Skermanella rosea: one gene and its partner. Each later gene encodes a partner of the first gene's protein in a complex. Links are inferred from orthologs where the notes say so. Each region holds a gene or a part of one and is shown on either strand. Other genes may lie near its edges. The genes, in order: secA and secY.

What was found.
Region 2: the proteins of secA (region 1) and secY are in contact, whole or in part, in a crystal structure (PDB 3DIN), measured with the Thermotoga maritima proteins. The link is inferred for Skermanella rosea from one-to-one orthologs. Residues at the interface, in WP_004082002.1 of Thermotoga maritima: Glu261, Ala262, Arg263, Lys300, Ala301, Arg302, Thr303, Ile304, Ile305, Leu323, Tyr324, Asp325, Pro326, Val329, Ser330, Tyr333, Ile336, Lys340, Phe345, Val349, Glu363, Phe364, Tyr374, Ser375, Gly376, Gly377, Glu393, Ile395, Thr482, Ser483; in WP_004081795.1 of Thermotoga maritima: Glu108, Gly109, Glu110, Glu111, Ala236, Glu237, Arg238, Arg239, Ile240, Thr241, Ile242, Gln243, Tyr244, Ala245, Arg246, Arg247, Val248, Thr249, Gly250, Arg251, Arg252, Val253, Tyr254, Gly256, Ala257, Ser258, Thr259, Tyr260, Leu261, Pro262.

The regions. Positions count from the first base shown.
Region 1 is NZ_CP086111.1:674,567-678,149, forward strand. What follows is about bases 143-3,410. They hold secA (preprotein translocase subunit SecA), read right to left. Parts: upstream 3,058-3,410; coding sequence 343-3,057; downstream 143-342. Other genes in these bases: JL101_RS03150 (hypothetical protein), read right to left, coding at 143-158; JL101_RS03160 (hypothetical protein), read left to right, coding at 3,388-3,410. Also shown: more of JL101_RS03150, read right to left, coding at 1-142; more of JL101_RS03160, read left to right, coding at 3,411-3,583. UniProt on the Escherichia coli protein: Required for protein export, interacts with the SecYEG preprotein conducting channel.
Region 2 is NZ_CP086111.1:1,284,508-1,287,746, reverse strand. Bases 159-3,082 are described here. They hold secY (preprotein translocase subunit SecY), read right to left. Parts: upstream 2,331-3,082; coding sequence 987-2,330; downstream 159-986. Other genes in these bases: rpmD (50S ribosomal protein L30), read right to left, coding at 2,938-3,082; rplO (50S ribosomal protein L15), read right to left, coding at 2,421-2,912; JL101_RS06010 (adenylate kinase), read right to left, coding at 334-990. Also shown: rpsM (30S ribosomal protein S13), read right to left, coding at 1-121; more of rpmD, read right to left, coding at 3,083-3,135; rpsE (30S ribosomal protein S5), read right to left, coding at 3,138-3,239. UniProt on the Escherichia coli protein: The central subunit of the protein translocation channel SecYEG. Consists of two halves formed by TMs 1-5 and 6-10.

The DNA of each region.
Region 1 (3,583 bases):
GTCGAGACGGGTTCGCGGCCGCAGGCCTCCAGGGCGGAGCGCAGCGTGATCGGCCGGTTCGTGACGCGGGAATTGCCGATCCGGTGGGCGAGGAGCTTGCCGATGACGTCTTCGGACTGACGGGAAACTCCGGAAACACACGGGAAGAACGCGCGCATGAACCTGACCTCCGCTTGAGTGCATATGACCTATGGCGGAGATTGTGCGGCGCACAGACCGGTGCGACGTTGATCCATGTCAAGTTTTTGGAAAATCGTCGCAGGGGGCTTCAGTTACATTTTAGACTGTATGTCCAGACCCCCGGGGCTCCCCGTTCGAGGTGCCCCGGGCATATCCGGCTGTTCAGGCGACCCGCCCGTGGCAGTGCTTGTACTTCTTGCCGGACCCGCAGGGGCACAGGGCGTTGCGCGGCGTACGCGGGTCGATCTCGGCTTCGGAGCCGACCGACGCGGGGGCCACGCGCCGTACCATCCCGTCCGGCAGGGCCGCGTCGGCCGGAACGGCGTCGGCGGCGGCAAGCGCCGGGTCCTGGCGTGACTCGACGCCCTCGAACGGCGGCGGCTCCATGTCCTCGGGGTGGTTCACCCGCATCTCGACATAGGACAGCACGGTGGTGACCGTCTCGCGCAGGTGCGACAGCATCCCCTCGAACAGTTCGAAGGCTTCGCGCTTGTATTCGTTCAGCGGGTCGCGCTGGGCGTAGGCGCGCAGGTTGATGCCCTGGCGCAGATGGTCCAGGTGCAGCAGATGCTCCTTCCAGGCTTGGTCGAGCAGCTGGAGCAGCAGGCTCTTCTCGGCCGCCCGCATCAGTTCGGGACCGTAATTGGCCGCCTTCTGCGCCATCTTCTCGTCGGAGGCGCGGCGCACCCGGTCCTCGATCTCCGCCTCGGCGATGCCCTCTTCCTTGGCCCAGTCATGTACCGGCAGGTCCAGGTTCAGGACCCGGCGGATCTCCTCGTGCAGGCCGTCGATGTTCCACTGCTCGGCATAGGCATTCGCCGGGATGGCCTTCTTGACCATCTCCTCGATCACCTCGTGGCGCATGTCCTCGATGGTGCCGCCGATCTCCGGCGCGTCCATGATCTCGCGGCGCTGCTCGTAGACGACCTTCCGCTGGTCGTTCATCACGTTGTCGTACTTGAGCAGGTTCTTGCGGATCTCGAAGTTGTGCGCCTCGACCTTCTGCTGCGCCTTCTCCAGGGCCTTGTTGATCCAGCTGTGGACGATCGCCTCGCCCTCCTTCAGGCCCAGGCGCTGGAGCATGCCGTCCATGCGCTCGGACCCGAAGATCCGCATCAGGTCGTCGTCCAGGCTGAGGAAGAACTTGGAGGCGCCGGGGTCGCCCTGGCGGCCCGACCGGCCGCGCAGCTGGTTGTCGATGCGCCGGCTCTCGTGCCGCTCGGTGCCGATCACGAACAGGCCGCCGGCCTCCTTCACGATCTCCTTGTCGCGCGCGATCTCGGCCTGGATCTCGGCCGTGCGGCGCTCCCGCTCGGCCGGATCCTGGATGTCGGCCAGCTCGACCGCCAGGCGCATTTCCAAGTTGCCGCCCAACTGGATGTCGGTGCCGCGGCCCGCCATGTTGGTGGCGATCGTCACGGCGCCGGGCCGGCCGGCCTGGGCGATGATCTGCGCTTCCTGCTCGTGGTAGCGGGCGTTCAGCACCGCGTGCGGGATGTTCTTCTTCTTGAGCAGGTCGGACAGCACTTCCGACTTCTCGATCGACACGGTGCCGACCAGGATCGGCTGTTTGCGCGCCCGGCACTCCTCGACCAGGATCGCGATGGCGTCGAACTTCTCGCGGCCGGTGCGGTAGACCTCGTCGTCGAAATCCTTGCGCTGGACCGCGACGTTGGTCGGCATCTCGACCACTTCCAGGCCATAGATCTCGGCGAACTCGTTCGCCTCGGTCATGGCGGTGCCGGTCATGCCGGACAGGCGCGGATAGAGGCGGAAATAGTTCTGGAAGGTGATCGAGGCCAGCGTCTGGTTCTCGCGCTGGATCGTCACGCCCTCCTTGGCCTCCAGCGCCTGGTGAAGGCCCTCGGAATAGCGCCGGCCCTCCATCATGCGGCCGGTGAACTCGTCGATGATGATGACCTTGTCATCCTTGACGATGTAGTCCTTGTCCCGCTGGAACAGGGTGTGCGCCCGCAGGGCCTGGTTGGCGTGGTGGACCAGGCTGACGTTCTGGATGTCGTAGAGGTTGCCCTCCGTCAGCAGGCCCATGTCGCGCAGGATCTGCTCGACCTTCTCGGTGCCGGCCTCGGTCAGGCTGACGGCGCGGACCTTCTCGTCCTTCTCGTAATCCTCGGCGGACAGGTGCGGGATCACCCGGTTGACCGCGATATAGAGTTCGGAGCTGTCGGTCGAGGGGCCGGAGATGATCAGCGGCGTGCGCGCCTCGTCGATCAGGATGCTGTCGACCTCGTCGACGATCGCGAAGTTGAACGGCCGCTGGACCATGTCCTCCAGCCGGAACTTCATGTTGTCGCGCAGGTAGTCGAAGCCGAACTCGTTGTTGGTGCCGTAGGTGATGTCGGCGGCATAGGCCATCTTGCGCTCGAAATCGTCCAGCCCGTGGACGATGCAGCCGACCGAAAGCCCCAGGAAGCCGTAGACCTTGCCCATCCAGCCGCTGTCGCGCTTGGCCAGGTAGTCGTTGACGGTGACGACGTGGACGCCCTTGCCGGCGATCGCGTTGAGATAGACCGGGAGCGTGGCGACCAGCGTCTTGCCTTCGCCGGTCCGCATCTCCGCGATCTTGCCCTGGTGCAGGACGATGCCGCCCATCAGCTGGACGTCGAAGTGGCGCTGCCCCAGGACGCGCTTGGCCGCCTCGCGCACGGTGGCGAAGGCGTCGGGCAGGATGTCGTCCAGCGTCTCGCCCTTTTCGAGGCGCTCGCGCAGCCAGTCGGTGCGCATCCGGAGTTCGTCGTCCGACAGGCCGGCTACCTTCGGCTCCAGGGCGTTGATGACCTCGACCTGCCGCAGCAGCGCCTTCACGGTGCGATCATTCGCGGTGCCGAAAAGTTTACGGGCAATAGCACCGAACATTGAGACCTCGGGTTAGAGCAAAGAACGGTATGAGCAAGAAACGGCTGGCGCACGATCCAGGGCGCCCGCTCGGCATCGGCCCGGGCATGGCACGGCCTTGACATAAGAGTGCGCGCAATGCCTGTCAACAAGCCTGCGGCTGCACCACCCTTGCGCCTGTAGCCATGCACCCGGCGGCACCCGCGGCCTTCGGCAGGTGCGGCAAGCGTCTTAAGCAATCGTTAAGCCGTATGGGACAAAGATAAGCCCGCGGAGAGGCTTTTCCAACCGCGCAGTAGGCGCAGGCAGCCGCTCCCCCCGTCGTTATTGGCCCTTAGAAGGAGGCAGCCGATGGTCGGCATGATGGAAGTTCTGGCCCAGACTCTGCCCGCGGGCCTCAAGCGCACCGTTCCCGGACCGGCCCAGCCCCAGGTCGCCGCGAAGTCCGAAGCGCCGCCGCGCCGGGACGCCGCCCCGGACGCGGCTCCCCGGACCCCGTCCAATTCGAATTCCGGCGCCCCGGACGATTCCCCGAATGCCGGGAGCG
Region 2 (3,239 bases), 610 kb from region 1 along the record:
CGGGGATGGCGACCTTGCCGCAGATTTCCTTGGCTTTGGAAGGTCCGATACCATGGATATAGGTCAGGCCGATCTCCACGCGCTTCTGCGCCGGGATATTGACGCCAGCAATACGCGCCACGCTCGTCTCCTTAACATTTGATCTGTGGCCCGTAAGGGGCCGTCCGTCTCGGTCACGGTCCTGACCAGCCGCGCCGAATCAGGACGAGTATTCAGGTCTCGGCTCCCTCAGGAACCAAGGAGCGCGGAGTATACCCGCCGCGCTCCTTGAGTCAACCCGTGTCTGTCTTGCAACCGTAACCGAGGGTTTGCGGAAGTCTTCAGGCTGCCTTTTCAGGCCGCCTTGTCTTTCAGCAACGCCTCGATCTGCCCGGTCACCTCGTCGATGTCGGCCATGCCGTCCACCGTCTCCAGAACCCCCCGCGCCTGATAGTAGGGCAGGATCGGCGCGGTCTGCTTATGGTAGGCACCGAGACGGGTGGTCACCGTCTCCGCGTTGTCGTCGGCCCGCCGGGTGAACTCGGTCGAGCCGCAGGCGTCGCAGACGCCCTCGACGGCAGGCTTCTGGAAAGTGTCGTGATAGCCCCGCCCGCACTTGGAGCAGGTGTAGCGGCCGGTGATCCGTTCCACCAGCGCGGCGTCGTCCACCTTCATCTCGATCACATGGTCGAGCTTCAGCCCCTTCTCCTCCAGCATGCGGTCCAGGGCCTCGGCCTGGGGGACCGTACGCGGGAAGCCGTCGAGGATGAAGCCGGCGGCGCAGTCCGGCTGGGAGATACGGTCGGCGATCATCTCGATCATCAGCTCGTCCGGCATCAGCTTGCCGGCCGCCATGATCTCCTTGGCCTGCTGGCCCAGCGGCGCACCGCTGGCGACGACCGCCCGCAGCATGTCCCCGGTCGACAGCTGGACGAGTCCGTGCCGATCCTCGAGACGCTTCGCCTGGGTCCCCTTGCCCGCACCCGGCGGTCCCAGCAGTATCAAATTCATCCTCTCCTCCCCCGCAGCTTAGCCTTCTTGATCAGGCCTTCGTACTGATGCGCCAGCAGATGCGAATGGATCTGCGCGACGGTATCCATCGTGACGGTGACCACGATCAAAAGGCTGGTGCCGCCAAAATAGAACGGGACGGCATACTGCGAAATCAGGATTTCGGGCAATAGGCAGACGACGGACAAATATGCCGCACCCACTACGGTCAGGCGGGTGAGGACATAGTCCAGATAGTCCGCCGTGTTCTTGCCCGGGCGGATGCCGGGGATGAAGCCGCCATACTTCTTCAGATTGTCGGCCGTCTCCGTCGGGTTGAAGACGATCGCCGTGTAGAAGAAGCAGAAGAACACGATCAGCGCCACGTACAGGATGATGTACAGCGGCTGGCCGTGGCCGAGATACGTGGTGACCGCGGTCAGCCACTCGGGCCCCTGACCGCCCGAGAAGCCCGCCACCGTCAACGGCAGCAGCAGCAGCGAGCTTGCGAAGATCGGCGGGATCACGCCCGACGTGTTGAGCTTCAGCGGCAGGTGCGAGCTCTCGCCGCCGAACATCCGGTTGCCGACCTGGCGCTTCGGATACTGGACGATGATCCGGCGCTGGGCGCGCTCCATGAACACGATGAAGAAGATCACGCCCACCGCCATCAGCAGCAGGAAGATGATGAAGAAGGTCGACAGCGCGCCGGTGCGCCCCAGTTCCAGAGTGCCCGCCAGGGCCCGCGGCAGTTCGGCGACGATGCCGGCGAAGATGATCAGCGAGATGCCGTTGCCGACGCCCCGCGCCGTGATCTGCTCGCCCAGCCACATCAGGAAGATGGTGCCGCCGACCAGGGTGATGACGGTGGTGGCCAGGAAGAAGACGCCGGGGTTCTGCACGGCGGCGCCGGCCGAGCCGGTCATGCCCTGTAGGCCCACCGCCATGCCGTACGCCTGTACCGTGGCCAGCAGGACCGTCAGGTAACGGGTGTACTGGTTGAGCTTCTTGCGGCCGCTCTCCCCCTCCTTCTTCATCTGCTCGAGCGTCGGGGACACCGCCGTCATGAGCTGGATGATGATCGATGCCGAGATGTACGGCATGATGTTGAGGGCGAAGATGGTCATACGCGACAGGGCGCCGCCCGAGAACATGTTGAACATGTCCAGGATGCCGCCGGAGTTCTGGCGGAAGATGTCGGCCAGGATGTTCGGATCGATTCCCGGTAGCGGGATATAGGTGCCGAGCCGGTAGATGATCAGGGCCCCGAGGGTGAACCAGATCCGCTTCTTCAGCTCGGTAGCCTTCGCAAAGGCGCCAAAGTTGATATTGGCGGCGAGCTGTTCGGCCGCTGATGCCATATTCTATTCCTCGACGCTCACGTGCGAAGTATGTCGTAACAGGCATGGCCGGCGCCTCCGAAGAGACGCCGGCCAGTCGATCGCGGACCTTTATTCGGCCGCGGGAGCCTCTTCTGCCTTCTTGGGCACCGTGACTTCCACGGTGCCGCCCAGGGCCTCGACCGCCGCAATGGCCGACGCCGAGGCGCCCGCCACCTTGAAGCTCGCCTTGGTCGTCAGCTCGCCCTTGGCCAGCAGGCGGACCCCGTCGCGGCTGTTCTGGGCGACTCCGGCCGCCACCAGGATTTCCCCGGTGATGGTCTGCGAGGCGTCCAGCTTGCCGGACTCGATGGCCTGCTGGATCTTGCCCAGGTTCGCCACGGCATAATCCTTGGCGAAGATGTTGGTGAAGCCGCGCTTCGGCAGGCGGCGATGCAGGGGCATCTGACCGCCTTCGAAGCCCTTGATCGCGACGCCGGTACGCGAGGTCTGACCCTTCACGCCGCGGCCGCCGGTCTTGCCCTTGCCCGAACCGATGCCGCGTCCGACGCGGATGCGGTTCTTGCGGGCGCCGGCATTGTCCCGGATCTCGTTGAGTTTCATGATCTTGTTATCCCCTCGCCCGTTCTCAGCCCTGGCTCTCGACGCGAACCAGATGCTGAACCTTGGCGATCATGCCGCGGACGGAAGGGGTGTCCTCCAGCTCCCGCGTGCGGTGCAGCTTGTTCAGCCCGAGACCGACGAGGGTCTCGCGCTGATCCTTCTTGCGACCGATCGGGCTGCCGATCTGCGTCACGATGACGGTGCTCTTGGTCTCGTCAGCCATGATCAGGCCTCCTTGATCTCGGTGCCGGTCGCGTCGCGACGGCCCAGGATGTCGCTGACCCGGCGGCCGCGGCGGGCGGCCACGGCCCGGGGGCTGACCACCTG